2 regions of the Streptomyces sp. NBC_01450 genome follow, and region 2 is predicted to be linked to the other one. Evidence: riboswitches for the same ligand, from Rfam matches in the RefSeq annotation. Region 2 holds a riboswitch; the other holds the start of a gene.

Region 1 (14,164 bases), 5.1 Mb from region 2:
CCACGGTCGGTGGAGCCGTTCGAGAAGCCGGCCCACCACCGGACCGGCCAGCGCGGGGGACAGAAGGACGGGCACGGCCCCGATGCGGGAGACGGCGCAGGTCAGCAGGACGATGTCGACGTTGTCCGTCTTGTGGACGACCACCTCCTCCGAGGGCCGGACTCCGGCCTCCCACAGCCGTCCGGAGAGCTCCTCGACCACCTCGGCCAGTACCGAGTAGCTGAGGTCGACCCCAAGACCCGGGTTCACGTCCAGCGGCCGGTCCAGGGTCACGAAGACGGCTCCGTGGCGGTCCGCCGCGTGCCGGAACATCGGGCCCAGGTAGAAACCGCGGTCGGCGAGCAGGGGCTGCTGCTGTCGCATGTGCCCGTTCCCTTCTGTGGCTGTGGTTGTAGCTGTGGACATGGCCGTAGCTGCGGTTGTGGCCGTGGTCACCAGGCGCCCTGACGGACGAGGTGGCGGCGGAGCTTTCCGGTCGCGGTGCGGGGCAGTGACGGGACGAAGCTGATGACTCTGGGGACCTTGAACGCGGCGAGGTGCTCGCGCGCCAGGCCCACGAGTTCGGTCTCCAGACCGGACGGACCGGACAACCCCGAGAGGCCGGGCGGCAGGGGCGAGACGGGGACGACGAACGCCCGCAGCCGGCTGAAGCCGCGCCAGTCGGTCATGGCCGCGACCGCGACCTCCTTCACCGCCGGATGGGCCCGCAGTACGGCCTCCACCTCCAGCGGGGAGATGGTGATCCCGCCGACCATCTCCAGATCGTCGGTGCGTCCCAGGTGCCGGTAGCTGCCGTCCTCCTCGCGGCGCGCCCGGTCGTGGGTGGCCAGCCAGCCGCCGACCAGGGTGCGTTCCGTCTCCTCGGGCCGGTTCAGATAGCCGGGCGTCAGCGTCGGCCCGCGCACCCAGAGTTCGCCCTCCGCGCCGTCCTCCACCGGCACGCCGGCGCCGTCGCGCAGTTCCACCTCGAAGCCGGGGACCGGACGGCCCACCGTGCCCGGGTGGTTGTGCTCGAGGCTGTTGGCGCAGAACGCGTGACCGGCCTCGGTGGAGCCGATCTGCTCCAGGACCGGCGCGCCCAGCAGATCGGTGACCTGCTTCCCCAGCCCCTCGGGCAGGCCCTCCCCGGCCGACACCGCGGCACGTACGGAGGCGAAGCAGGCCACGTGGCCGCTGCCCCGGTCGGCGACGAGGGCGGCGTACGCGGAGGGCACGGAGTAGAGCAGGGTGACCCGGTGCCGGGCGACCAACTCGTCCACCGCGGCCGGGTTCGGACGCCGGTCCACCAGGACGGCGGACGAGCCGGAGAAGAGCGGGAAGACGAAGGCGTTGCCGAAGCCGTACGCGAAGTACAACTTCGACACCGACAGGGTGACGTCGTCGGGAGTGATCTGCAGCAGCCGACGGCCGATGAGGTCGTGGTACGTCTTCGGGTCGCCGTGACAGTGCACGACGCCCTTGGGCCGGCCCGTGGTGCCGGAGGTGTACTGGACGTAGAGCGGGGTGTGCGCGTCGACCGGCTGGGCGGCGGCCGGCTCGGCCGCGGCGGTGAGCGCCATCAGCTGATCGGCGCCGAGACGCACGCGGTCGGTGAAGCGGTCCTCCAGGCCCGGCCCGGTCACGCAGAGCACGGCCTTGGCGTCCTCGGCCATGAACGCGTGGTCGGCCGGAGGCAGTTCGGGGTTGACCAGGACCGCGACGGCTCCCAGCCGGGCGGTGGCGAGGAAGGCCGCCACCCAGGCGATCGAGTCGGGCAGCGCGAGCAGCACCCGGTCGCCCGCCCCCACGCCGTGCGCGGCGAGCACACTGGCCGCACGGCCCGCGAGCTCGTGCACCTCGCCGTGCGTCCAGGCCCGGTGGCCCTGGTGGAAGGCGACCCGCTCACCCCAGCCGCGCCGCTCGGCGAGCGCGGCGAGATGGGTGGCGAGGTTGCCGGGGGTTTCGGCGTCCGCGTGGGTGCCGGTCGGCGACTGCGGAGTCGGCGTGGAGGTGGGGATCGTCACCGGGCGGGCTCCTCTACGGCGGCGCGGCGGGGGGTGTCCGCCCGACGGGCGCTCACCCCTGTCGGGGTGGCTTCCTGGTGCTCCCGCAGGGCTCGCATCTGCGCCGCCGTCTTCAGCAGCATCTCGTCGTACTCCGCGGCCGGATCGGAGTCGAGGACGATCGCGCCGCCCGCGCCCAGATGCATCAGCCCGTCCGCGAGTACGGCGGTACGGATGACGATGTTGAGGTCGGCGCCGCCGCTGCACCCCAGGTAGCCGAGGGCCCCGGAGTACACCCCGCGCGCCTCGGTCTCCAGCGTCTCGATGATCTCCATGGTGCGCAGCTTGGGCGCGCCGGTCATCGAGCCGCCGGGGAAGCAGGCGCGGACGCAGTCCACCGCTTCCGTGTCCGGGCGCAGCCGGCCCTCGACGGTGGAGACGAGCTGGTGCACGGTGGCGTAGGTCTCGGTGGCCATGAGCCGGGAGACGCGTACCGTCCCGGTCCGGCAGACCCGGCCCAGGTCGTTGCGGAGCAGATCGACGATCATCAGGTTCTCGGCGCGGGTCTTGGCGTCGGCGGCGAGCGCGTCCCTGAGGGCCGCGTCCTCCTGCGGGGTGGAGCCCCGGGGAGCGGTGCCCTTGATGGGCCGGGCCTCGGCGACGCCGCCCCGGGTGATCCGCAGGAAGCGTTCGGGGGAGGCGCTCGCCACGTCGAGGTCGCCGAACCGCAGGAAGGCCGCGTACGGCGCCGGGTTGACGCGGCGCAGCACCCGGTAGAAGTCGTACGCGTCGGGCGGCGCGGGCAGCCGGGCGGCGTTGGTCAGACAGATCTCGTAGCTGGTGCCCGCGTGGAGTTCCCGCGCGCAGGCCTCGATGTCCGCGAGGTAGGTGTCCCGGTCGCGGACGAGCCACGGCTCGGCGGCGCCGAGGTCCGGCTCGGCCGACACGGGCGCGGGCGGTAAGGGCTGCGGGTCGGCGCCGACGAAGGTGAGCTGGGCGAGCGCGCCGTCGAGCCAGTCGGTGGCCTCCCGGGTGGCCTGGGGGGTGTCCTCGGCCACGCAGACGGCGTAGGTGAAGCCCTCCTGGTGGTCCACCGCGATCAGCCGGTCGGCGAACAGCCAGCAGGCGTCCGGGGTTTCGGCCCGGTGGCGGTTGGGGGAGCCGCAGTCGGCCTTGGTCTCGTACCCGAAGTAGCCGACGTATCCGCCGGTGAAGTCGAAGGGCAGTCCGGTGGCGTCCACGTGGCGGTTCGCCAACTGCCGCTTGAGGTAGTCGAAGACGCTCGCCCGGACCTTGCGCGGCGGCCGCCCGGCCCGCTCGATCTCGCAGCGGCCGCTCGTGACGTCGTACCGGACGAACTCCGACAGCGGCCCGGAGTCGTCACCGAAGAACGAGAACCGTGACTGCCCCTCCTCGACCCGCGCGCTGTCCAGCCAGAACGCCCGCGGGGAGGCGGCGTACATCCGGGTGAAGGCGGCCTCCGCGTCGACGGCGGTGGCGATGCGGCGCGTGTGCAGCCGGTGGGCGGGGCGGACGGTCCGCGCGGGGCGGGAGGGTGGGGCCGGGGCGGGGAAGGCCGCCGCGGACGGGGTGACCGCGGTGTTCTTCGTACGGGTCTTACGGGCGCGGCGCGCCGTGAGGTTGCGGAAGTTCACGAGCATCCGGTGGCCGTACTCGGTGAGGACGGACTCCGGGTGGAACTGCACGCCCCACAGCGGCCGGGTGCGGTGCCGCAGCCCCATCAGGACGCCGTCCTCCGACCAGGCCGTGGCTTCCAGCGTCCCGGGCAGCGGCTCGTGCACGGACAGTGAGTGGTAGCGGACCGCGGTGAAGTGCTGCGGCAGCCCCTGGAACAGGTCCCGCTCGTCGTGCCGGATCCTCGACAGATGCCCGTGCCGGGGCTCCGGGGCGGGCAGCACCCGGCCCCGCTCCCCGAGCGCGATGCCCTGGTGGCCCAGGCAGACGCCGAGCACCGGGATCGTGGACTCCGCGAGCACTCTGGCGCTGATCCCGAAGTCACGGGATTCGGCCGGGTGCCCCGGTCCTGGCGACACCACCACATTGTCGAATTCCGAGAGATCCGGAATTCTTCCGTCTGTTCCGTCGGGGGCGGCGTCGTTGAGGACCACCACCGGCTCCTCGCCGTTGACCTCGGCGATCAGCTGGAACAGGTTGTACGTGTACGAGTCGTAATTGTCGATGAGCAGGGTCTTCACCCGCCCACCTCCCTTTGATCGTTCTCGGGCCTACGCGGTCCGTCTTTTGTGACGTCCGCGGAGTGCCTGGAGCGGTGGGTACAGCCATTTCTTGAAGAATCGCTGAAGTCGCGGCATGAGAATCCACGTGACGAGGGCCGTCACGCAGAGACACAGCAGCAGCGTACGGATCAGCGGATTGAGACCTCCGAGATACGGAATCACGAGCAGATTGAATAAGAGAACCGGCGGGAAGACCGCGCTCATATTCACGAACCAAAGCTTCCATTTCGCGGGCGGGAGCGGCGCGGCCGGCGGTTTCGGTGCGCCGGTCTGGGCGTCGAACCAGCTCTTGGAGCCCCGCACGCTGCGGCGCCCCGTCTCCCGGGCGAACGGGTCCGCGCGGGTGGCCCACTGCGCCCGGATGATCGAGTCTTCCCAGGCCAGGGCCGACCCCTCGCTGTCGAAGCGGTAGACCACATGCCACTCCGCCTCTCCGTCGGCAAGAACACCACCCCCTAGGAAGCCAGGTTCGCGCGAGCTCGCCCGCAGTACGGCCCACCCCCAGGAGTGGAAGTCGGTCTCGCGGCCCGGGATCACGTGATACGCCACGGTGACGGTTACGGGATTCCTGGTCACGCTACCGAGTACGGAAAGCGCATACAGCGCGTTCAAATATTCAACGAAGTTTTTCGAGTGTCCGGATCGTGACCGTTTGTTTACCTTTCAGTTATCTTGACATCTTCTGTCGATCGATACTCCTGGTAACTCTCCCGTAATTCTAGAAAGTGCTTGCGAGGTCCCTCGGTAAAGCTGCACGATCGCCATCCACCGCCGAGGTGTCCCCCCATCCGTCCCCAAGAAGGAGATCCCATGTCCAGGTACGACTGGAACGTGAACCACGAGGGAATCGAGCGGGCGCGTTCCGTGATCGAACCCGCCCGTAAAGAGGTCACCACGCACCCGATTTACCAGCGGATAAACAGCCGGGAGGACATGGCGACGTTCATGGCACACCATGTGTTCGCGGTATGGGACTTCATGTCACTCCTGAAGTCCCTCCAACGGGAACTGACCTGTGTCGACGTCCCCTGGGTGCCGCGCGGCACGGAGGTCAGCCGGCGCCTGATCAACGACATCGTCCTGGTCGAGGAGAGCGACGAGCTGAACGGCGGCTTCACCAGCCACTTCGAGCTGTATCGCGCGGGCATGACCGAGGCGGACGCCGACGTGACCAGGATCGACACCTTCCTCGCCCTGGTCACCGAGGGCCACGACGTGCCCTCGGCACTCCGCGTCGCCCAAGTCCCAGCCCCAGCGGTCGAGTTCGTCCGCACGACCTTCGAGATCATCGCGGACCGGCCGCTGCACTGTCGGGCCGCCGCGTTCGCCTTCTCCCGCGAGGACCTCATCCCCGACATGTTCGATCAGGTCATCAACAAGGAGGGCACCGACCGCTTCCCGCTCTTCTGCGACTACCTGGCCCGACATATCGAGGTCGACGGCGAGGAGCACACCCCCATGGCCATGCAGATGGTCGCCGACCTCTGCGGCACGGACGACACGCGCTGGCAGGAGGCGGTGGAGACAGCGACGCTGGCCCTCGAGGCGAGGGTCAGGCTGTGGGACGGGATCGTGGAGGCGATGGCCTGAGTTCGGGAGGGGTGCGCGGCCGAAACGGTCTCCAGGGAGGGGGCTGCGCCCGGCTTCTCCCGCCCGGGGTGCGGCAGAATCCCGCGTCGTGAAGATGACCGCGCGCGAGCTCAACCGAGCCACCCTCAGCCGCCAACTACTGCTGGAGCGGGAGCCGTTGTCCGTCCCCGACGGAGTGCGGCGCATCGTCGCGCTTCAGGCGCAGCAACCGGCCTCGCCGTATCTCGCACTCTGGAATCGTCTCTCCGGTTTCGACCCGGCCGAACTGGATGCCGCCTTCACCCGGCGCTCGGTGGTCAAGGCGACTTTGATGCGGATCACCCTGCACGCTGTGCACGCCGAGGACTACCAGATGTTCCGTGCGGCGATGCAACCGGTCCTGTACGGCTCTCGCCTCGGGTCCCGCTTCGCTGCGGGGAGGCGCACGCCGGCGGACGCGGAGGCGGTGATGGCGGAGCTGCTGGCCTTCGCCGCCCGCCCGCGGACCGCGGCCGAAATGAGTGCATGGGTCGAGGAGCGACTCGGCTCCGAGGAGAAGGACGGGGCGTGGTGGGGGCTCAAGGCGTACGCGCCGCTGCACCATGCCCCGACGGGCGCGCCGTGGTCGTTCGGTGTCAAAGCGTCCTTCGTCGCGGCCGGGACCGGGCCCGTGCCCACGGGGCGGCAGGTGGACCCGGAGGCGCTGCGGACCCTGATCCTGCGCTATCTCGCGGGGTTCGGGCCCGCGTCGGTGGCGGACGTCGGGCAGTTCGCCATGGTGCAGCGGGCACCTGTCCGTGCGGCGCTCCGCGCTCTGGACGGCGCCGTCGAGCAGCTCCAAGGGCCGGACGGCGTCACGCTGTACGACCTGCCAGGAGCCCTTCGGCCGCCCGCGGACACCCCCGCGCCGCCCCGGCTCATGGCGATGTGGGACAGCATTCTGCTGGCCTACGCCGACCGCAGCCGGGTGATACCCCCCGCCTACCGCTCCGTGGTGATCCGGAACAACGGCGACGTACTGCCCACCTTGCTGGTGGACGGCTACGTCGCCGGTGTGTGGCGGCCGGTGGACGGCGGCATCGAGGCCACCGCGTTCCGTCCCCTCCCGCCCGCTGTCTGGGACGGACTCGCCACCGAGGCCCGGTCCCTGACGACGCTGCTCGCAGAGCGCGAAGCGGCGGTCTACAGCCGCTACCACCACTGGTGGGCCAAGCTCCCCGAAGCCGAGGTGCGGCTGCTGCCGACGCTGCCGTGATCAGCGGTTCCGCCGCTCGGACTTCCCCAGGTTGTGCGTTGTGGGCCTTGCTCCGAAGAGGAGTATGGCTGGATGTGGCTGTTCCGGATGCCTGAGTCGGTCACTCCCGGGCTCAGCCCCGTCGCCCCGTCACCCCTCCTCCACCGGCGCCTCTCCGAACCGTGCCAGCGCCAACGCCCCCGCCACCGCGACCACGAATCCCAGCACGGCCAGCCAGGCCAGGCCCTCGCGCGTACGGTCGCCCAGCCAGATCACGCCCACGAGCGCCGGTCCGATGGTCTCGCCGATGACCAGCCCCGCCGTGGCCGTCGTCACCGAGCCGCGCTGCAGCGCCGAGGTCAGCAGGATGAACGCGGCTCCTCCGCCGATGAGCAACGCGTACGTCGCCGGATTGCGGACCAGCGGCCCGAGCGCCAGGTCGTCGATCAGCCGTACCGAGACCTCTACGACCCCGAACCCGAACCCGGCGCCCAGTCCGAGGACCAGCGCCCGCCCCCGCCCGGACATCCGCCCGCCCACCAGACCGAGCAGCAGCACCACCACGGCGGTCCCGAGCATCCAGTACTTGAGGGCCGTCGACCCGGCCTCGCCGCCCTCCGTGCCGGACGCCAGCCCGAGCATTCCGAGCCCCGCGCACACCACCCCCACCGCGGCCCACTCCATCCCGCTCAACCGCACGTGCAGCAGCCGCGCGGCGACCACCGCCGTCACCGCGAGGCTCGCCGCCAGCGCCGCCCCGACCGCGTAGATGGGGATGGAGCGAAGTGCCGCGATCTGCAGCAGGAAGCCCAGCCCGTCCAGCGCCAGGCCCGCGAGATACCGCCACTGCCGCAGCGCCCGCAGCAGCAGCGCCGCGTCCCCGCCCGAGCCGCCGCTGTCGGCCGCCGCCCGCGCGGCGATCGCCTGCAACACCGTCGCCGTACCGAAACAGACCGCCGCACCAAGTGCGCACACCATTCCAAAGAGCACGAAGTGACTGTAGGGGACGCCGAATCGAAGGGGGGCCTCACCCACCTTGCCCAATGGGTCTCTAATCTGATCGCTTGCGCCAAGCAATACGCACGGTCAGGACAACGGGGGACAGAAGATGGCAGACACACGACGGCAACTGCGCTCGGGCACGGTCGTACTCGGCGGCATGGGACTTCTCGCGGCGGCTCTCACCGCCTGCTCCTCGGACCCCGACAAGCGTTGCGTCGACCGCGACAGCTACACCTCGGCCAAGGGCTACAAGGTCGTCGCCGACAAGAACTGCAAGACCACCAAGACCTCGGTCGGCAGCGGCTGGTACTACGGCGGCAAGAAGAAGAGCGGCTGGGTCGACGGCGGTTCGTTCACCAAGGCGAGCAAGGGATCCGGCAGCAGCACCAGCGGCGGCAGCCATCACTCCGTCGACCGCGGCGGCTTCGGCAGCGGCAAGGGCAGCTCCGGCGGCTGAGCGTCCCCTACGTCACCACACCTGTAGGACGCGCCCCGCACCGATCGGACCCGTACGCCATGGAACGCCGCACCATCGAGCCCCGCCCCGGCTGGCAGCAGACCGTCGAGCACCAGGGCCTCATCTACCCGCTGACCCGCTACCCGGACGACTCCCTGCGCCCCTACTGGGACGAGAGCGCGTACTACGCCTTCTCGCTCCCGGAGGTGGAGGCGCTGGAGGAGGTCGTCGAGGAACTGCACCGCATGTGCCTGGCGGCGGCCGAGCACATCGTCAAGGAGAACCGTTTCGCCGACCTCGGCATCACCGACCCGCGCGTCGTGCGGGCGGTCGCCGAGGCCTGGCGGCGCCGCGACGAACTCCCCTCCGTCTACGGCCGGTTCGACCTGCGGTACGACGGCACGGGCCCCGCCAAGATGCTGGAGTACAACGCCGACACCCCGACCTCCCTCGTCGAGGCGGCGAGCCCCCAGTGGTTCTGGATGGAGGACCGTTTCCCCGGCGCCGACCAGTGGAACTCCCTCCACGAACGCCTCGTCGCCGCCTGGAAGAAGCAGGCCGCCCTCCTCCCACCGGGCAGCCCCCTCTACTTCGCGCACTCCGCCGCCGACGAACTCGGCGAGGACCTCATGACCGTCGCGTATCTGAAGGAGACGGCGGAGCAGGCGGGCCTCGACACCGACTGGATCTCGGTGGAGGAGATCGGCTGGGACCCCCTCTCCGGCCGCTTCGTCGACAACCAGCTCCGCTTCATCCGCAGCTGCTTCAAGCTCTACCCCTGGGAGTGGCTCACCACCGACCGCTTCGCCGACCACGTCCTGGACACCCTCGACAACGGCGGCGGTACGGGCACCACCCTGTGGATCGAGCCCGCCTGGAAGATGCTCCTCAGCAACAAGGCCCTCCTCGCCGTCCTCTGGGAGCTGTACCCGGGCCACCCCAACCTCCTCCCCGCCCACCTCGACGGCCCCCGGGAGCTGGCCGCCACCAAGGGGTACGTCGCCAAGCCCCTCCTCGGCCGGGAGGGCGCGGGGGTGACCGTGCACGCGCCGGGCGCCGCTCCCGTCGTACGCGAGGACGAGCCGTGCTGCTACCAGGAGCTGGCTCCGCTGCCGACGTTCGACGGCAACCACGTCGTCCTGGGCGCCTGGGTCGTGGACGACGAGTCGGCGGGGCTCGGCATCCGCGAGTCGTCCGGGCTGATCACCGACGAGTACGCCCGCTTCTTGCCCCACGTGATCTTCCCGGGACAGGTTTCCCACCCCACGTGATCCTCCAGGCGTTCACTCGGCGCCCAGCACCGCACGCAGCTGAGCCAGCCCCCAGTCCAGGTCCTCCTTGCTGATGACCAGCGGCGGGGCGATCCGGACCGTGACCCCGTGGGTGTCCTTGACCAGGACGCCCCGGTCCATCAGCCGCTCGGAGATCTCGCGCCCCGTGCCGTACTCGGGGGCGATGTCGACACCCGCCCACAGCCCCCGCCCGCGTACCGCCGTGACATGCCCCGTGCTCGTCAGCAGCCCCAGCTCCCGGTGCAGATGGTCACCCAGTTCCGTGGCGCGCCGCTGGTACTCGCCCGACCGCAGCATCGCGATCACCTCGAGGGCCACCGCGCAGGCCAGCGGGTTCCCGCCGAACGTCGACCCGTGCTCACCGGGGCGGAACACCCCGAGCACCTCCCTGCTGGACACCACCGCCGACACCGGCACGACCCCGCCCCCGAGCGCCTTGCCCAGCACATACACGTCCGGCACCACGTCCTCGTGCTCGCACGCGAAGGTGCGGCCCGTGCGCCCAAGACCGGACTGGATCTCGTCCGCGACGAAGAGGACGTTCCGCTCCCGCGTCACCTCCCGCACCCCGGCGAGGTAGCCGGGCGGCGGCACCAGCACGCCCGCCTCGCCCTGGATCGGCTCCAGCAACACCGCGACCGTCTCCTCGGTGACCGCGGCCCGCAGCGCGGCCAGGTCCCCGTACGGCACGATGTCGAAGCCCGGCGTGAACGGCCCGAAGTCCGTCCGGGCCTCCGCGTCCGTGGAGAAGCTGATGAGCGTCGTCGTACGGCCGTGGAAGTTGTCGCTCGCCACGACGATCCTCGCCCGGCCGTCGGGGACGCCCTTGACGCGGTACCCCCACTTCCGGGCCGTCTTCACGGCGGTCTCCACCGCCTCCGCGCCCGTGTTCATCGGCAGCACCATCTCCATGCCGCACAACTGCGCGAGCTGCGCGCAGAAGTCGGCGAACCGGTCGTGGTGAAAGGCCCGCGAGGTCAGCGTCACCCGCTCCAGCTGCGCCCGGGCCGCGTCGATGAGCCGCCGGTTGCAATGACCGAAGTTGAGCGCCGAGTAGCCGGCCAGCAGGTCGAGGAACCGGCGGCCCTCGACATCCGTCATCCAGGCCCCGTCCGCCGTCGCCACGACGACCGGCAGCGGGTGGTAGTTGTGCGCGCCGTGCGCGTCGGCGGAGGCGATGAGTCGTTCGGTGGTGGTCACGGGATCTCCGTTTCCTGCAGCGCGGGGATCGCTGCCGCACGGGGAGGGGCGGGCTCGTGGCCCCCTTCTTATCGTCGCTCGCATGGTGGACGCCGGAACCCGGCGATCCGGCGCGCCCGGTAGGCTGGCGGCGGGCCGTGACTGGCGCGCTGGGATGGGATCGACCATCGGGGAGCGGCTCGTGAACTGTGTGCCGTGCGCCTGGGCCGACTCGTGAACGCTGAACGCCACGTCCGGAGGCCTTCCATGCCCGAGCCCCTCTCCACCGAGTCCACCGCCTTCCGCAGCGCCCTCGACGTGATCCGGGCCGTGGAGCCCCGCGTCGCCGACGCCATCGGCCAGGAAATCGCCGACCAGCGCGACATGCTCAAACTGATCGCGTCCGAGAACTACGCCTCCCCGGCCACCCTGCTGGCGATGGGCAACTGGTTCAGCGACAAGTACGCCGAGGGCACCGTCGGCCGCCGCTTCTACGCCGGCTGCCGCAACGTCGACACCGTCGAGGCCCTCGCCGCCGAGCACGCCCGCGAGCTCTTCGGCGCCGAGCACGCCTACGCCCAGCCGCACTCCGGCATCGACGCCAACCTGGTCGCCTTCTGGGCCGTCCTCGCCCAGCGTGTCGAGGCCCCGGCCCTCGCGAAGGCCGGGGTCCGCAACGTCAACGACCTCTCCGGGGCCGACTGGGCCGAGCTGCGTCAGGCCTTCGGCAACCAGCGCATGCTCGGCATGTCCCTGGACGCGGGCGGCCACCTCACCCACGGCTTCCGCCCGAACATCTCAGGAAAGATGTTCGACCAGCGTTCGTACGGCACCGACCCCGCCACCGGTCTCATCGACTACGAGGCGCTGCGGGCGTCGGCCCGTGAGTTCAAGCCGCTGATCATCGTCGCCGGCTACTCCGCCTACCCCCGCCTGGTGAACTTCCGGATCATGCGGGAGATCGCCGACGAGGTCGGCGCGACCCTCATGGTCGACATGGCGCACTTCGCCGGTCTGGTCGCGGGCAAGGTCCTCACCGGCGACTTCGACCCGGTCCCGCACGCCCAGATCGTCACCACCACCACGCACAAGTCGCTGCGCGGCCCGCGCGGCGGCATGGTCCTGTGCGACGAGAGCCTCGCCGAGCAGGTCGACCGCGGCTGCCCGATGGTCCTCGGCGGCCCGCTCCCGCACGTCATGGCCGCCAAGGCCGTCGCGCTCGCCGAGGCCCGCCGCCCCGAGTTCCGCGACTACGCCCAGGCCGTCGTCGACAACGCGCGCGCCCTCGCCGAAGGCCTGATGCGGCGCGGCGCCACCCTGGTCACCGGCGGCACGGACAACCACCTCAACCTGATCGACGTCGCCTCCTCCTACGGCCTCACCGGCCGCCAGGCCGAGTCCGCGCTGCTCGACTCGGGCATCGTCACCAACCGCAACGCCATCCCGGCCGACCCGAACGGCGCCTGGTACACCTCCGGCATCCGCATCGGCACGCCCGCGCTGACCACCCGTGGTCTGGGCACCACCGAGATGGACGAGATCGCCGGTCTCATCGACCGCGTCCTCACCGCCGCCGAGCCCGGCACCACCGCCAAGGGCGCCCCGTCCAAGGCCCAGCACGTCCTGGACGCGAAGATCTCCGACGAGGTCTCCCACCGCGCCACCGACCTGCTGGCCCCGTTCCCGCTCTACCCGGAGATCGACCTCGGCTGACCCACCTCCTGGTTCAGAGGCCTCCTGGTCCAGAGGCCTCCTGGGTCAGAGGTCGATCAGCTCCTGTCGTGGTTCCCGCGGCGGTCCGGCTCCCTCCCGCCGGGCCGCCGCGCGGCGTACGAGGAAGGCGACGCCGGCCCCGAGGAGCAGACCCGCGCCCAGCCCGGGCAGCACCCACCGCGCACGCTCCTCGACACCCCGTTTCGAGCCCGGTGCGCTTGCGGCGGCGTCGAGCAGCTTCCCCCGCTCGACCACCCGCTCGTACACCGAGCGCGCCACGCGATGCCAGCGGATGTCGTCGTCGACCACATCGGGCGCGGGGTCCGTGCGTACCCAGGGCGTGCCGTCCGCGGCCACGAACAGCTGGTCCTGGCGGGCCATGGCGATGTCGCCCCCCGGTGCGCTGTCGGTCTGCGGCCAGCCCCCGACCCCGCTCAGCCCCCACACCACGGTGGCCCGCACCGGCGGGAAGTCGCCCGCCGCCCACGCGTCCGGCACCCGCTCGGTCCCCGTGAAGGTGGGAGTCAGCAGGTTCCACAGCCTTGTGAAGTCCCGCTCCCCGGAGTGCAGCGCGGTCGTCCGCCCCGTGCCGCCCTCGATGACCAGGGCCATGTCCGGCCCTCTCGGCCCCGCGGCCGGTGCGAGAGCCCCCGCCGGGTGCGCCGCCGCCACGGCGAGCACCACACCCGACAACACGACGATCCCCGATCTCATCCGTCTGCCTCGGCCCGCCATGCGTGTCCCCCGTCCGCCCGGCACCTGCCTCGAGTATCCGCCCGGGTCCCCCCTCCGGGGAGTGCTCTGCTCCCACCTGTTCCCGAGCTCCCGGGTGCACCTGAGAGAATGGTGAACATGGCCTCTGATCGTCCCCGCGTGCTCTCCGGAATCCAGCCCACGGCAGGCTCGTTCCACCTCGGCAACTACCTCGGCGCCGTCCGCCAGTGGGTGGCCCTGCAGGAGTCCCACGACGCCTTCTACATGGTCGTCGACCTGCACGCGATCACCGTGCCGCAGGACCCGGCGGACCTGCGGGCGAACACCCGGCTCGCCACCGCGCAGCTGCTCGCCGCCGGTCTCGAGCCGGACCGCTGCACGCTCTTCGTCCAGAGCCATGTCCCCGAGCACGCCCAGCTCGCCTGGATCATGAACTGCCTGACCGGTTTCGGCGAGGCCTCCCGCATGACCCAGTTCAAGGACAAGTCCGCCAGGCAGGGCTCGGACCGCGCGTCCGTCGGCCTGTTCACGTACCCGATCCTCCAGGTCGCCGACATCCTGCTGTACCAGGCGAACGAGGTCCCGGTCGGCGAGGACCAGCGCCAGCACGTCGAGCTGACCCGCGACCTCGCCGAGCGGTTCAACGGCCGCTTCGGCGAGACCTTCACGATCCCGAAGCCGTACATCCTCAAGGAGACGGCGAAGATCTACGACCTCCAGGATCCGTCGATCAAGATGAGCAAGTCGGCGTCCACGCCGAAGGG
Region 2 (14,164 bases):
GTGCACCGGCACAGGTTGCCCTCCAGGGCCTCCCGCACCTCCCGCGCGGCCGGGGCCGGGTTCTCGCGGAGCAGATCCCGGGCCGCCATGATCATCCCGGGGGTGCAGTAGCCGCACTGGAGCGCGTGCCGCTCGTGGAACGCCTTCTGGAGCGCGTGCCACTCACCGTCCTGCGCCAGCCCCTGGATGGTGGTCACTTCGCTCCCGTCCGCCTGGACGGCGAGGACCGAGCAGCTCTTGACGGTCTCCCCGTCCAGGTCGACCGTGCAGGCCCCGCAGTTCGACGTGTCGCAGCCGATCGGGGTGCCGGTCAGGCCCAGGTGGTCGCGCAGGTAGTGGACCAGGAGGAGGCGGGGTTCGACCTCGTCCTCGTACGTGGTGCCGTCCACCTTCACCGATATGCGGGTCATGTGCCCTCCCGGAGAGCCAGGTGAGGGTTATCAGCCATTTTACGTGATGTGCGTCACTCTAGGTCCACATGGGGAGGGCGGCGAGTGCTGCGGCAGGGGTTTGTTGAGCGTTAATCCGTTGCTGCCGGGCCTGGCCGCCTGCTGCACTGAGGAGGACGCGTCCACCAAGATCAGGGAGCAGCAATGCGCACACCGTTCATGTCCACCCAGGAAGGAATCACTCCCACTTCAAAGGACATGACACCCGGTGCATATGCTCAACCTGGGAATCCTGGCGCACGTAGACGCCGGTAAGACGAGCCTGACCGAGCGGCTGCTGCACTCGGTCGGAGTCATCGACGAGCTCGGCAGCGTCGACGACGGAAGCACCCAGACCGATTCGCTCGCGCTGGAGCGGCAGCGCGGCATCACCATCAAGTCCGCCGTGGTCTCCTTCGCCGTCGACGACGTGACGGTCAATCTGATCGACACCCCGGGACACCCGGACTTCATCGCCGAGGTGGAGCGGGTGCTGAGCGTGCTCGACGGCGCGGTGCTGGTGATCTCCGCCGTGGAGGGCGTACAGGCGCAGACCCGGGTGCTGATGCGGACGCTCAGGCGGCTGCGCATTCCGACGCTCGTCTTCGTCAACAAGATCGACCGCGGCGGGGCGTGCCCCGAGCGCGTGCTCGACGCCGTCGCGGCGCGGCTCACGCCGGCGATCGTCCCCATGGGTGAGGTCCGGGCGCAGGGCACACGGGACGCCCGCTTCAGCCTGTTCGACGAGGCGCGGCTCGGCGCGCCGCTGCTCGACCTGCTCGCCGAGCACGACGACGGGCTGCTCGCCGCGTATGTCGAGGGCCGGGTGTCGTACGACCTGATCCGCACCGCTCTGGTGCGGCAGACGGGGCAGACCCTGGTGCATCCCGTGTTCTTCGGCTCGGCCGTGACGGGCGCGGGGGTCGATGAACTGATCGCGGGGATCAAGGAGTTGCTGCCCCGCGCCGAGGCGGATGTCGACGGCCCGGTCTCGGGCAGCGTGTTCAAGGTCGAGCGCGGGCCCGCCGGGGAGAAGGTCGCGTACGCCCGGATGTTCTCCGGGACGCTACGGACCCGCGACCGGCTGCCGCTGGGCGACGGTGTGGAGGGCAGGGTCACGGCGATCAGCGTCTTCGACCGGGGTGCGGCGGTGCGTGAGCAGTCCGTGGCCGCGGGGCGGATCGGCAAGCTCTGGGGCCTCGCGGACATCCGCATCGGCGACACCATCGGTGTACCCCGGAAGTCGTCGGCCGGCGAGCACCACTTCTCGCCCCCGACCCTCGAAACCGTCGTCGAACCCCGCCGTCCGACCGACAAGGGCGCACTGCACGGCGCCCTCACCCAACTGGCCGAGCAGGACCCGCTGATCGATCTGCGCCAGGACGAGACGCGGGGGGAGATCTCCGTGTCGCTCTACGGAGAGGTGCAGAAGGAGGTCATCCAGGCGACTCTGGCCGATGAGTTCGGCATCGACGTCCTGTTCCGCGAGACGACACCGCTGTGCATCGAGCGGCCCTGCGGCAGTGGCGCGGCGGCCGAGTTCATCAAGAAGGACCCCAATCCCTTCCTCGCGACCGTCGGGCTGCGCATCGATCCGGCCCCGGTCGGCTCCGGGGTGCGGTTCCGGCTGGAGGTCGAGCTCGGAGCGATGCCGTACGCGTTCTTCAAGGCGGTCGAGGACACCGTGAAGGAGACGCTCGCGCAGGGAATCCACGGCTGGCAGGTGACGGACTGCACGGTCACCATGACCCACTCCGGCTATTGGCCCCGGCAGAGCCACGCCCACCAGGGTTTCGACAAGAGCATGTCCAGCACGGGCGCCGACTTCCGGAGCCTGACCCCGCTGGTGGTGATGGACGCGTTGCGAGCCGCGGGCACCCAGGTGTACGAGCCGATGCACCGCTTCAGGCTGGAAGCCCCGGCGGACACGCTGGGTGCGGTGCTGCCGGTGCTGGCGAAACAGGGAGCCGTCGCGGGGACCACCGAGCTGCGGGGCACTTCGTGCGTGCTGGAGGGCCGGATCCCGGTCGCCCGGGTTCATGGGCTGGAGCGGCAACTCCCCGGGCTGACCCGCGGTGAGGGCGAGCTGGAATGCGCCTTCGACCACTACGCGCCCGTCCTGCGGGGCACGGTCCCCGACCGGCCGCGCACCGACCTCAACCCGCTGGACCGGAAGGAGTATCTGCTGAACGTGACGCGGAGGGTCGGGGCCTGAGCCCGCACCCCGCGACGCGTCTCCCAAATGATCCCCAAAAGCTGAAACTTACTCTGGAGTCAGAAGTATTGACGCCTTCTTGCGCACCCGCGACTGTTGTGGACATGTCGAAGTTACGTGCGCGTCTGCTCGGCGTCCTTGTGCTCCTCACCGGCTTCCTCTCGGCGGCGGGCGCCCAGCCCGCCGCCGCGGACGGACTCCCCGACTCCCTGTGGTTCGACGCCCCGGCGGCGGCCACCCTCACGGTCGACAAGGGCCGATTCCTCGACGGACTCGGCCGCGAGGTCGTCCTGCGCGGCTACAACGTCTCCGGCGAGACGAAACTCGAAGAGAACAGCGGCCTGCCCTTCGCGTCGGTCGCCGACGCCAAGAAGTCCGCGACGGCCCTGCGGGCCCTCGGCGGCGGCAACTCCGTGCGCTTCCTGCTCTCCTGGGCCCACGCCGAACCCGTACGCGGCCAGGTCGACTCCACCTACCTCGCCGCCGCCACCGACCAGATACGCGCCTTCCTCGACGCCGGAATCCGCGTGTATCCCGACTTCCACCAGGACCTCTACTCCCGCTACCTCTTCAACTCGGGCAGCTGGTACACCGGAGACGGGGCCCCCAAGTGGGCCGTGGACGCCGGAAACTATCCGAGCGAGTCCTGCGGGATCTGCCTCTTCTGGGGTCAGAACATCACCCAGAACGGGGCGGTGAAGCAGGCACAGTACGACTTCTGGCACAACGCGTACGGCGTCCAGGACGCCTTCCTCACCACGGCCCAGGCCACCATGACCTACGTCAGACAGCACCTCACCACCGCCCAGTTCGCGGGCCTCGTCGGCTTCGACCCGTTCAACGAGCCGTACGCGGGCACCTACGACTCCGGGCAGACCAGCCGCACCTGGGAGCGGGACCTGCTCTGGCCGTTCTATGTGAAGTTCCGGGCCCGGATGGACGCGGCCGGCTGGCAGGACAAGCCCGCCTTCGTCGAAGCCAATCTCTTCTGGAACTCCAACATCGACTCCCAGAAGCAGGAGGGCGGCCTGCTCGACGCGGGCACACTCGGCCCGCGCTATGTCTTCAACACCCACTTCTACGACCAGAAGGCCATCTCGGGCATCCTCATGTGGGGCAACGCCGAGGACGGCCAGTACGCCACCGACTTCGGGACGGTCCGCGACCGCGCCTCGGCCGCGGGGACGACGGCGATCGTCAGCGAGTTCGGCCATCCGCTGTCGGGAACGGTCGCCGGCAAGGCCCCGACCGTCGACAAGGCGATGTACCAGGCCCTCGACTCCCGCCTCAAGGGCGCCACCTGGTGGACCAAACCGGCGTCCTCCGGCCCGGTGCTCTCCGGCAACCAGTGGCAGTGGGACATCTACAACGGCCGCCATCACGAGCTGATGAACGGCAACGCGAGCAAGGTTCTCACCTCCGGCGACGCCTGGAACGACGAGGACCTCTCCGCCGTACGCCTCGACGACTCCGGCACGGCCGTCCTGCGCCAGGACGCCCGCCTCCTCGACCGGCTCTATCCGAGCGCGACCTCGGGCAGCACGGTCGCCTTCACCTACGAGGACCGCTCCCGGGACGGCTCCACCACCCTGACCTGGAACCCGGTTCCGTCGTCCCTGCCGCACGTCTCCCAGCTGGTGGGATCGGGCCAGTACGGGCTGCTCCTGTGGCGCTCGGGCGGCGGCAGCGCTCCCACCGAACTCCATCTCCCGGCGTCCTTCCCGACCGCGACCACGACGGTGGTCTCCGACCTCGGGGCGACGATCTCCCCACCCGCGTACTCCACGACCACCCCGATCGCCGTGGCCCCCGAGCCGGGCGGTACCGGAAGCCGCCGACTGCTGCTCACGGCACCGGACTCGGGGACCCTGCACTACGCGCTGGTCACGAACGGGGCGACGGCTCCGTCCGCCGACCTGCTGAGCGCGGCCCGCTCAGAACTGACCTCGTGGGCCGCGACGGCGGTCAACTAGTCGAAGAACCGGTCCAGTTCGCCTCCACATGGCCGAGGCGAACACGCTGGGGATGGTCGCCGACCGGCACCGACACCGTCTTCTGCCCCGTGGCGAAGTCGATGGCGGTGACCTGGTCGGCGCCGCTCTCGGAGACGATGCAGTCCTTGCCGTCACCGCTGACGGTCGCCCAGTACGGCTTCGAGGCGGTGACGAGCGGACCCTCCTGGAGGGTGGTGCGGTCGACGACGGTCGCGTAGTCGTCCATCGTTCCCGCGACACACAGCTTGGTGCCGGAGGGGTTCATCGAAATTCCGTGGTGGCGCGAGTCGTTGACCCAGGTGGTGCGGTCCGTGCTGGTCGCCGGGTTCATCGGCAGGGTCTTCACCCGGGTGATCCGGTCGGTGGCCACGTCGTACTCCAGGAAGCCGTTGAAGAACGACACCTGGAAGTACAGCTTGGACTCGTCGGGGCTGAAGACGGCGGGCCGGACCGCGTCGGAGAAGTCGGTGAGGCCGATGGCGTCCAGCCGCTGGCGCATGTCGATCACCTTGACCTGCTTGTAGGTGGTCGCGTCGACGACGGTGATGTGCCGGTCGCCCTTCGTCCAGTCCTGCCAAGGGGCGTCGAGCGAGGTGTTCACATCGCCGATCGCCATGTTCCAGATGTACTTGCCGTCCCGCGTGAAGATGTTCTCGTGCGGCTTGTCGCCGGTGCCGAAGGAGCCCAGCTGCTTACCGGTGTTGATGTCGAGCACGTGCACGGTGTTCGCGGTCGACGCGGAGACCGCGACGCGGGTGCCGTCGGGGGAGACGGCCATGTGATCGGAGCGGTAACCCGACACGGGGAAACGCCAGTTGATCTTGTCGGTGGCGAGGTCGATCGAGACGACATCGGCGAAGCTGGGGCGGGAGACGACCACCGACTTGCCGTCGGGCGTGGAGTACATGTCGTCCACGAGCTGGTCGTGGCCCTCGCCGACGCCGTTGCGGATGGCCAGGAAGTAGATCCACTTGATCGGATCGGCGTTGATCTCCGCCATCCGTGCGTCCTTGTCCGGGACGACGTTGATCCGGCCGATCTTCGCGAAGTCACCGGTGGACTTGATCACGTCCGCGGTGCCGTCCCAGTTGTTGCCCACGAACATCACTTCGCGCAGGTCGGCTGCGGCGGCCTGCGCGGCGCTCTGCGCGGAGGCCGCGGTCGCCGTACCGCCGAGCGTGAAGGTGAGAGCGACGGCGGCGGCGAGCGTACAGAGGTGCCTGGGTCTGAGGACAGACATGGTGGGTCCCTTGTCGTAGGCGGGGGGTGCGGGCTCCGAAGACTCTGAACACGACTGAGTTCAGAGGTGACTTACTGGAAAGTAAGGAGGGGGCGCCCCTCTCCACAAGGGTCCGTGCACGACAAAATCGTCCTAGGGGCGAACGGTTCGTCCCAGTGGCGAGGGGGGAACACGTGGCGGGCAGGCTCAAACAGCCGACCGGCCGTTACGGAGGCAGGACCGCCGCGGAACGGCAGGCCGAGCGGCGCTCGCGCTTTCTGACCGCCGCGCTCCAACTCTTCGGCGACGGCCCGGGGTTCAGATCCACGACCATTGCGGCGCTGAGCGAGGCGGCGGGACTGTCGACGCGTCAGTTCTACGAGGAGTTCCGCACCCTCGAGGACGTGCTGGCCGCCCTCCACCTCCAGGTCAACGACTGGGCCGAGGAGGCGGCCCTCGCCGCCCTCACCGACGCGCAGGACCTGCCGCTCGCCGAGCGCGCCACCGCGATCTTCCGCGCCTATGCCGCGAACGTGACGGCGGACCCGCGCCGCATCCGCATCACCTTCGTCGAAATCATCGGCGTCAGCCCGCGCATGGAGGAGCAGCGGCTCGCCCGCCGGGCCCGCTGGGTCGAGTTCATCTGCGCCGAGGCGAACGCGGCCGCCGCCCGAGGTGAGGCGGTGCCGCGCGACTACCGGATCGCGGCCGCCGCCTTCATCGGCAGCGTCAACGGCCTGCTGCACGACTGGCGCGCCGGCTGGGTGGACGCGACGCTCGACGAGGTGGTCGAGGAACTGGTCCGACAACTGCTGGGGATCCTGCGACCGGCGGGATGGTGCCCGGAGCCTCCGTGACGTGACCTCGCCGTGGGTGCCGGTCGAGAGTCGAGGTGTCCCCTCGAACCCGGCGGTGAGCCCCTGGAGATCCACCGCCGGGCTCGGGACCGCGCGCCGTTCCCGTTCCCACGGCGCGGCGGGGCCGCCTCCGCGCGCGACCGTGGGCTTGCGCGGTCCGAGGGCCCAGGGGTGGAGATGTGAACACGGTTGCTCCCTGGGCACCGTCCGTCCTGTCCGACCGGGACCCGCCGCGTAGTCGTGTGCGTGCCGAACATCGCGCCTTGGTCGGTACGAGGACGACATCAACAAGTTCCGCGGCGAAGCGCACCGCATTCTGGATGAACTGGGTGGTGAAGAGCCCTACTTGTCGGTGATGCGGAATCTGGTGGACGACTCGTCCAGGATGCTTCTGCGCGCCGGTCTCGCTCCCGAGGTCACCGTCGGCTGACCGAGACGACGGTCATCAGGGTGAGAGCGGTACCGAGGAGGAACCCGGCACACAGGCGTCGACGCAGGGCGTGGTACGTCGCCTCGTATTCGGCGCGCAGTTCCCGGCCGCGTCGTGCCGTCCGTTCCCAGGAGCGGCGGGTGAGGGCCAGGTAGGTGTCCGTGAAGCGTTCCTCGAGCTCCTCGCGTTGGGTGTCCGTCAGCCACGCCAGGGAACGGCTGAGACGAGCCGCTTCCGCCCGGCCCTCGGCCTTGGTGGCCTCGATGAGCAGATGGCCCTCCAGTTCGTCGATGAGTGCCCGCGGGGCCGGCGGGCGGTCGTCCATGGTCGTCATCGCAGTTCCTTCCGGGGCGTCTCCAGCTGCGCGGCCGCTGCCGTGATCTCCGGGTGGTGCAGGTCGAAGGCGGGGGACTCGCTGCGGATGCGCGGCAGGGTGAGGAAGTTGTGGCGCGGCGGCGGGCAGGACGTGGCCCACTCCAGTGAGCGGCCGTATCCCCACGGGTCGTCGACCTCGACCTTCTCGCCGTACTTGGCGGTCTTCCAGATGTTGTAGAAGAACGGCAGCAGGGAACTGCCGAGGAGGAAGGAGAAGATGGTCGAGAGGGTGTTGAGGGTGGTCAAACCCTCCACCGCCAGGTAGTCGGGAATGCGGCGCTGCATACCGTTCGCACCCAGCCAGTGCTGCACCAGGAACGTGCCGTGGAATCCGACGAACAGCGTCCAGAAGGTGATCTTTCCGAGGCGCTCGTCGAGCATCTTGCCGGTGAACTTCGGCCACCAGAAGTGGAATCCGGAGAACATCGCGAACACGACCGTACCGAAGATCACGTAGTGGAAGTGCGCCACCACGAAGTACGAGTCCGAGACGGGAAAGTCCATCGGCGGCGAGGCGAGCATCACACCGGTCAGACCACCGAAGACGAAGGTGATCAGGAAGCCGGTGGCCCACAGCATCGGGGTCTCGAAACTCAGCGACCCCTTCCACATCGTTCCGATCCAGTTGAAGAACTTCACACCCGTCGGTACCGCGATCAGGAACGTCATGAAGGAGAAGAACGGGAGCAGTACGCCACCGGTGACGTACATGTGGTGCGCCCACACGGTCACGGACAGACCGGCGATCGAGATCGTCGCGGCGATCAGGCCCATGTAGCCGAACATCGGCTTGCGGGAGAACACCGGGATGACTTCGGAAATGATGCCGAAGAACGGCAGCGCGATGATGTACACCTCTGGATGGCCGAAGAACCAGAAGAGGTGTTGCCATAGCAAGGCTCCGCCATTTGCGGCGTCAAACACATGCGCACCGAATTTTCGGTCCGCCTCCAGCGCGAACAGGGCGGCGGCGAGCACGGGGAAGGCCAGCAGTACCAGGACACCCGTGAGCAGCACGTTCCATACGAAGATCGGCATGCGGAACATCGTCATGCCGGGGGCGCGCATGCAGATGATGGTGGTGATGAAGTTGACCGAGCCGAGGATCGTGCCGAAACCGGAGAGAGCCAGACCCATGATCCACATGTCGGCGCCGACACCCGGTGAGCGGACCGCGTCCGACAGCGGCGCGTACGCGAACCAGCCGAAGTCGGCCGCGCCCTGAGGCGTCAGAAAACCGCCCACGGCGATCAGCGAGCCGAGGAGATAGAGCCAGTACGCCAGCATGTTCAGCCGAGGGAACGCCACGTCGGGCGCGCCGATCTGCAGCGGCATGATCCAGTTCGCGAAACCGGCGAACAGCGGCGTCGCGAACATCAGCAGCATGATCGTGCCGTGCATCGTGAACGCCTGGTTGAACTGCTCGTTCGACATGATCTGCAGCCCAGGCCGGGCGAGCTCGGCGCGCATCAGCAGCGCCATCACCCCGCCGACGCAGAAGAAGCCGAACGCCGTGACCAGATACAGCGTGCCGATCGTCTTGTGATCCGTGGTGGTCAGCCACTTCACCGCGGCGAATCCAGGACGCCGCGCACGCGTGGGAAGGGCTGCGGGTGGCGTCGTGACTGTGGTGCTTTCCATGCCCCGCCTGTGTCCGGCGCCGGGCCCGCTGTCACACTTGAGTGAAGCGACGAGCGTCACACCGACACCTGTGACGATCGCGCACCTGCCGGACACATATGGACCATGAGCAACGACGAGACCTTCGCCGCTGCCTATCGCGAGCACTACTGGGCGGTCAGCCGCTATGTGGCGAGGCGACTGGACGGCCGGAGCAGTGATGTCGAGGAGGTGGTGGCGGAGGTCTTCACCGTCGCCTGGCGGCGCCGGTCCGACCTTCCGCCGTTCCCGCTTCCCTGGCTGTACGGGGTGGCACGCCACTGCCTGGCCAACGCCGTACGCGGTTACGGGCGCCGCCGCAGGCTCCTCGACCGGCTCGGCAACGACGAGAGCGCGCACGGCAGACAGATCGTCGACAGTCCCGACTCGTCGTCGCCGGGCGACTGGGTGCACGAGGCGCTGGCCCGGCTCTCCCCGGCCGACCAGGAGGTACTGCGCCTGACGGCCTGGGAGGAACTCGGCGTCGACGAGGTCGCCGTCGCCCTCGGCTGCGGCACCCGCGCCGCGACCATGCGCCTGCACCGCGCCCGCCGCCGGCTCAGAGCCGAGATCGACCGTATGCACGTCACCGTGGCCGCTGGCACCGCCCCGCCCGGCCGCGACACCTCGAAGGAGCACGGCCATGGCTGACGAACTCGACATCCTGCGCCGTGCCAACCCGGTGACCGCCGCCGACCCCCGCTTCCACGACCGCCCCCTCGACCAGCACGCGGAGCGTCGCCTCAACCGACTGCTGCACGGCGAACGGGACAGCGGGCGCCCCCGCCCGCTGCGCCGCTGGGTCTGGAGCGTCGCCGGCGCGGCCACCGTAGGCGTCGTCGTCCTGACGCTCACGCTGTCGGGATCGACCACCACCCCGGCCGTGGCCGCACCCCGCCCGCTGATGGTCGAGGCGGGCTCCACACCCGTACCCCTGGACCGGCTCGCCGACGCGGTGGCGGCGTCCGGCGGCTCGCTGCGGCTCGTCCAGGGCACCCACGTACAGACCTGGAGCATGGGCATGGGGCCCGGGGCCCGGCCGCCGATCACCGTCCCCGAGGAACGCGTGGTCCGCTGGAAGGCCGACGACAGCCACACGGAGCTCGTCGTGGCGACCGACCCCCGCCACCCGGGCAGGCCGGTCCTCACCGACGCCGACCCCGCCCCCCGCACGGTCGAGGACGGGCACGTCCTCAGCAGGCAGACCTACCCGCCGAGCTGGAGCGACGCCCCGCCGGTGGCCCCGCCGCCGCGCGACGCCGAGCGGCTGCGCTCCTACCTCGAGGAGATCGACCTCAGGGGGGCGATGGACACCTCCGGACTCCTCGACGCCGTCGGCGAGTTGCTGAACAACTGGACCCTCGGCACCCGCGAGGACGCCGCGCTGGTCCGTGTCCTCGCCGACGCGAAGGGGCTGCGCCCGGCCGGAGCGGTCACCGACCGGCTGGGCAGGCAGGGGCAGGCGTACGTGTACGACGACGCCGCGCACTCCACGCGACGGATGCTGATCCTCGACCCGAGGAGCGGCGCCGTACTCGGGATCGAGGACACCGTCACCAAGGACGATCCCGAGTACGGGGTCAAGGCCGGGGACGTGATGTCGTACAGCGCGTGGATGCGCTGAGCGGCCCGAAGCCCGGTGAGCGGACCGAAAACGCCGCAAGCGACGTCGAAATGCCTTACCGGAGGCCGAGTTGGCGCTCGGCCCCGGTCACGGTCTGCTCCAGCAGGACCGCGATCGTCATCGGGCCGACACCGCCCGGCACCGGCGTGATCAACCGGGCCCGCTCGCGGGCGGTGTCGAAGTCGACGTCGCCGACGTTCCCGGGGTTGTAGCCCGCGTCGATCACGACGGCTCCCGGCTTGATGTCCTCGCCGCGGATCAGCCGGGGCCGGCCCACGGCGGCCACCACGATGTCCGCCTCGCGCACGACCGAGGAGAGACCGGTCGTCCGCGAGTGGCAGTAGGTCACCGTCGCGTCGCGGCCGAGCAGCAGCATCCCGACCGGCTTGCCGAGGATCGCGCTGCGCCCCACCACGACGGCGCGCCTGCCGGCCGGGTCGACGTCGTACTCGTCGAGGAGTCGCATGATGCCGCCCGGGGTGCAGGACACGAAGCCCGGCAGCCCGAAGCTCATCGCCGAGTACGAGCTCAGCGTCACCCCGTCGACGTCCTTCTCCGGCGCGATGGCCTCGAACGCGGCGCGCTCGTCGATGTGCGGCCCGACGGGGTGCTGGAGCAGGATGCCGTGCACGGCCGGGTCGCCCGACAGCGCCTTCAGCGTGTCGACCAGCTCGGCCGTGGTGGTGTCGGCGGGCAGGGCGACGTGCCGGGACTCGATGCCGGCCTTGTGGCTGCGGTTCTGCTTCATCCGGACGTAGGTGACCGAGGCGGGATCCTCGCCGACCAGCACCGTCGCGAGACACGGTGCCGTCCCCGTGCGCCCGGTGAGTTCGGCCGCGCGCTTGGCGGTCTCTTCCACGATGCGGCGCGCGAGACCCGCGCCGTCCATGAGCTGGGCCTGGGACATGAGCTACTCCTGAGCGTCGCCGACACAATCGCCCAGGCGCGCGGCAAAGACCCGTTCGTCAGGCCGCTCCCCGGTGGTACTCCACCTCAGCGCCAGTCACGGCCCGCGACCAGAGTAGCTCGTACGATCAGCGGCCCGAGTCGGCGGCAGCGGCCGCGTCGAGCAGGCGCGTCGCACGTTCCCAGCGATCGCCGGTCCTCAACTCCCTTGCCGTGGCGCTGAGTTCGTGGCGCAGTACGACCGTACCAAGGGTAACTGCGGTGCTCGTCAGGGCAGCGAAATCAGTCATCAGGAAAACCATCCACAAGAAAACTGTTTACGGAGAGGCGCATGGAAGACGTGAAGGCGGGAGAGGCGAAGGTCGTGCACGGGCAGGCCTCGGCGGCGGACTCGGTCGACCGCCACGTCGCGGTCTGGGCGAAGGAACTCGACTGGATGGACCCGGTCAAGGAGGAGATCTTCGTCAGGCTCGCGATCCTGGCTCGGCGGGCGGCTCAGGCCCGCCGGGACATGCTCGACTCCGACGGGCTGCAGCACTGGCAGTTCAAGGTGCTGCTGATGCTGCGCAGACTCGGGCCGCCCTACGCGGCGAGCCCCTCGCAGCTCGCCGACATGCTCGGGCTGACCCGCGGCGCCCTGTCCGCGCGGCTCGGCCCGCTGGAAGGGGCGGGGCTGATCGCGCGTACGCACCACACGGCCGACCGGCGTCGCGTGGAGGTGCGGCTCACCGATGCCGGATACGCCGCATTCGAACAGCAGGCGGTGTCGGAGGACCGGGGTGAGAACGCACTGCTCGCAGTACTGACCCCAGCAGAGAAGCTGACGCTCGCAGACCTGCTGCGGAAACTGGTCGTGGCAGCCGACGCCGCTGCGGGCGCGAGCGGCCCATCGCGGCCTTCGCCGAGAAGGTCCAGGTCAGGCGAGAGTTGATCTGGACCTTCGGCCAGTTCCTTCCTACTCGTCCCATGCCTGCAGCAGCGTGTGTTCGACGATCTTGCCGTCGCGCAGCGAGACCATCGAGCTGGCGAGTACCCGCACGCCGTCCGGGTACTGGCAGGACTCGGTGAACGCGACGTGGTCGCCCTGGACGACACACTCTTCCAACTTGTGTGTCATGTCGCGGCTGTACACGTCGTTGAGCATCTCGGCGATCTCGCGTCGACCGTGTTTGACCATCGGGTGACTCGGCTGGGTATTGCGGTCGACGATGGTCATTTCCGCGTCGTCCGCGTAGAGCGACAGGAGATCCGCCGCATTGTGTCCTTCTATGCCCCGGCGTAGCGCTTCGGTGTCGAAGGCGGGGCCTGCCATGGTGCCCATGTCGACCTCCTTGGAAGGCCGCGGTCCGCCACCGAGGGGACCGCGAAGGGCCTCTCTACCGAGAGTGCTCTGCCCCACCGTTCACGGCAAGCCCAGCCGATGCGATGCGCCTCTCGGGTGAGGAGCGGGGGACAGCCGTGACCGTGCGCCGTCCGGGACTGTTGCTGCAAGCATGATCTCAACACGACGTATGGTCGCCGCCGTTGGTCTCGCCGTCGGTGTGACGGGCCTTGCCGCGCCGATGGCGTCCGCGGCCGCCGCCGAGGCTCCGGCCGCGGGGAAGCTGAACCCGATGACCCAGCTCGACGCGCTCGCCGCCAGTGGCATCCCCGCGGAGCACCAGGCCGACATCCCGCGGGTCGCCGACCAGCTGGCCGGACTCAACCGCCTGAACGACCTCAACCAGTTGCGCCAGGTCACCGACCTGGTCGCCCCTGTCACCGGACTCCTCCCGGGCCTCCAGGCCTAGGACCTGTCTTCTGGATCAGGTCTTCTGGATCAGGCCTGGGCCTGTCCCAGCCCGTGTCCGCCGCCGGCATCCCGTGCCGGGGGCGGATACGGGTCGGCGGCGGTCGAGTGAAGGAAACCTCACATGGAGAACGCGCGACGGTCCGCTCTCCTCAGCCCGCCGTCGCGAGGAACTGGGTCGCGGCCAGCTCCGCGTAGAGGGGGTCCCCGGCCACCAGTTCCCGATGGGTGCCCACGGCGCGTACGCGGCCCGCGTCCATCACGACGATACGGTCGGCCATCGTCACGGTGGACAGCCGGTGCGCGACCACCAGGACCGTGGTCGTACGGGCCACATCGGCGACCGTGTCGCGCAGCGCGGCCTCGTTCACCGCGTCGAGCTGTGAGGTCGCCTCGTCCAGGAGCAGCAGGCGGGGGTGGCGCAGCAGCGCGCGGGCGATCGCGACGCGCTGGCGTTCACCGCCGGACAGCCTGGTGCCACGGTGCCCGACGAGCGTGTCCAGGCCGCGCGGCAGCCGGGCGACCAGCCCGTCGAGCCGGGTCGTCTTCAGCACCCGGGTGACCTCGGTTTCGTCGGCCTCCGGATTGCCGAGGAGCAGGTTCTCGCGCAGGGAGCCGGACAGGACCGGGGCGTCCTGCTCCACGTACCCGATGGCCGACCGGAGCCG

Evidence for each region. A riboswitch is a leader RNA that binds a small molecule or an ion and turns the genes downstream of it on or off. The one in region 2 is predicted to bind ZMP and ZTP.
Region 1: it holds a riboswitch for ZMP and ZTP, as region 2 does, so the genes downstream of both, OG568_RS21210 (glycine hydroxymethyltransferase) here and OG568_RS44245 (bifunctional 5,10-methylenetetrahydrofolate dehydrogenase/5,10-methenyltetrahydrofolate cyclohydrolase) in region 2, are expected to answer to the same signal.

What each region holds. Positions count from the first base shown of each region.
Region 1 is NZ_CP109480.1:4,761,564-4,775,727, reverse strand. It holds gene OG568_RS21260 (class I adenylate-forming enzyme family protein) at 1-363, opposite strand, end outside; gene OG568_RS21255 (AMP-binding protein) at 432-2,003, opposite strand; gene pabB (aminodeoxychorismate synthase component I) at 2,000-4,198, opposite strand; gene OG568_RS21245 (hypothetical protein) at 4,229-4,843, opposite strand; gene OG568_RS21240 (DUF3050 domain-containing protein) at 5,051-5,830, shown strand; gene OG568_RS21235 (winged helix DNA-binding domain-containing protein) at 5,919-7,064, shown strand; gene OG568_RS21230 (DMT family transporter) at 7,194-8,021, opposite strand; gene OG568_RS21225 (hypothetical protein) at 8,152-8,502, shown strand; gene OG568_RS21220 (glutathionylspermidine synthase family protein) at 8,562-9,773, shown strand; gene rocD (ornithine--oxo-acid transaminase) at 9,786-10,994, opposite strand; ZMP/ZTP riboswitch at 11,122-11,208, shown strand; gene OG568_RS21210 (glycine hydroxymethyltransferase) at 11,190-12,686, shown strand; gene OG568_RS21205 (hypothetical protein) at 12,732-13,400, opposite strand; gene trpS (tryptophan--tRNA ligase) at 13,539-14,164, shown strand, end outside.
Region 2 is NZ_CP109480.1:9,907,845-9,922,008, forward strand. It holds gene OG568_RS44200 ((2Fe-2S)-binding protein) at 1-410, opposite strand, end outside; gene OG568_RS44205 (translation factor GTPase family protein) at 658-2,643, shown strand; gene OG568_RS44210 (cellulase family glycosylhydrolase) at 2,748-4,616, shown strand; gene OG568_RS44215 (YncE family protein) at 4,609-5,877, opposite strand; gene OG568_RS44220 (TetR/AcrR family transcriptional regulator) at 6,051-6,713, shown strand; gene OG568_RS44225 (hypothetical protein) at 7,130-7,477, opposite strand; gene ctaD (aa3-type cytochrome oxidase subunit I) at 7,474-9,159, opposite strand; gene OG568_RS44235 (RNA polymerase sigma factor) at 9,265-9,828, shown strand; gene OG568_RS44240 (CU044_5270 family protein) at 9,821-10,801, shown strand; gene OG568_RS44245 (bifunctional 5,10-methylenetetrahydrofolate dehydrogenase/5,10-methenyltetrahydrofolate cyclohydrolase) at 10,857-11,708, opposite strand; ZMP/ZTP riboswitch at 11,732-11,818, opposite strand; gene OG568_RS44250 (hypothetical protein) at 11,836-11,997, opposite strand; gene OG568_RS44255 (MarR family winged helix-turn-helix transcriptional regulator) at 12,039-12,638, shown strand; gene OG568_RS44260 (nuclear transport factor 2 family protein) at 12,663-13,028, opposite strand; gene OG568_RS44265 (hypothetical protein) at 13,201-13,497, shown strand; gene OG568_RS44270 (ABC transporter ATP-binding protein) at 13,649-14,164, opposite strand, start outside.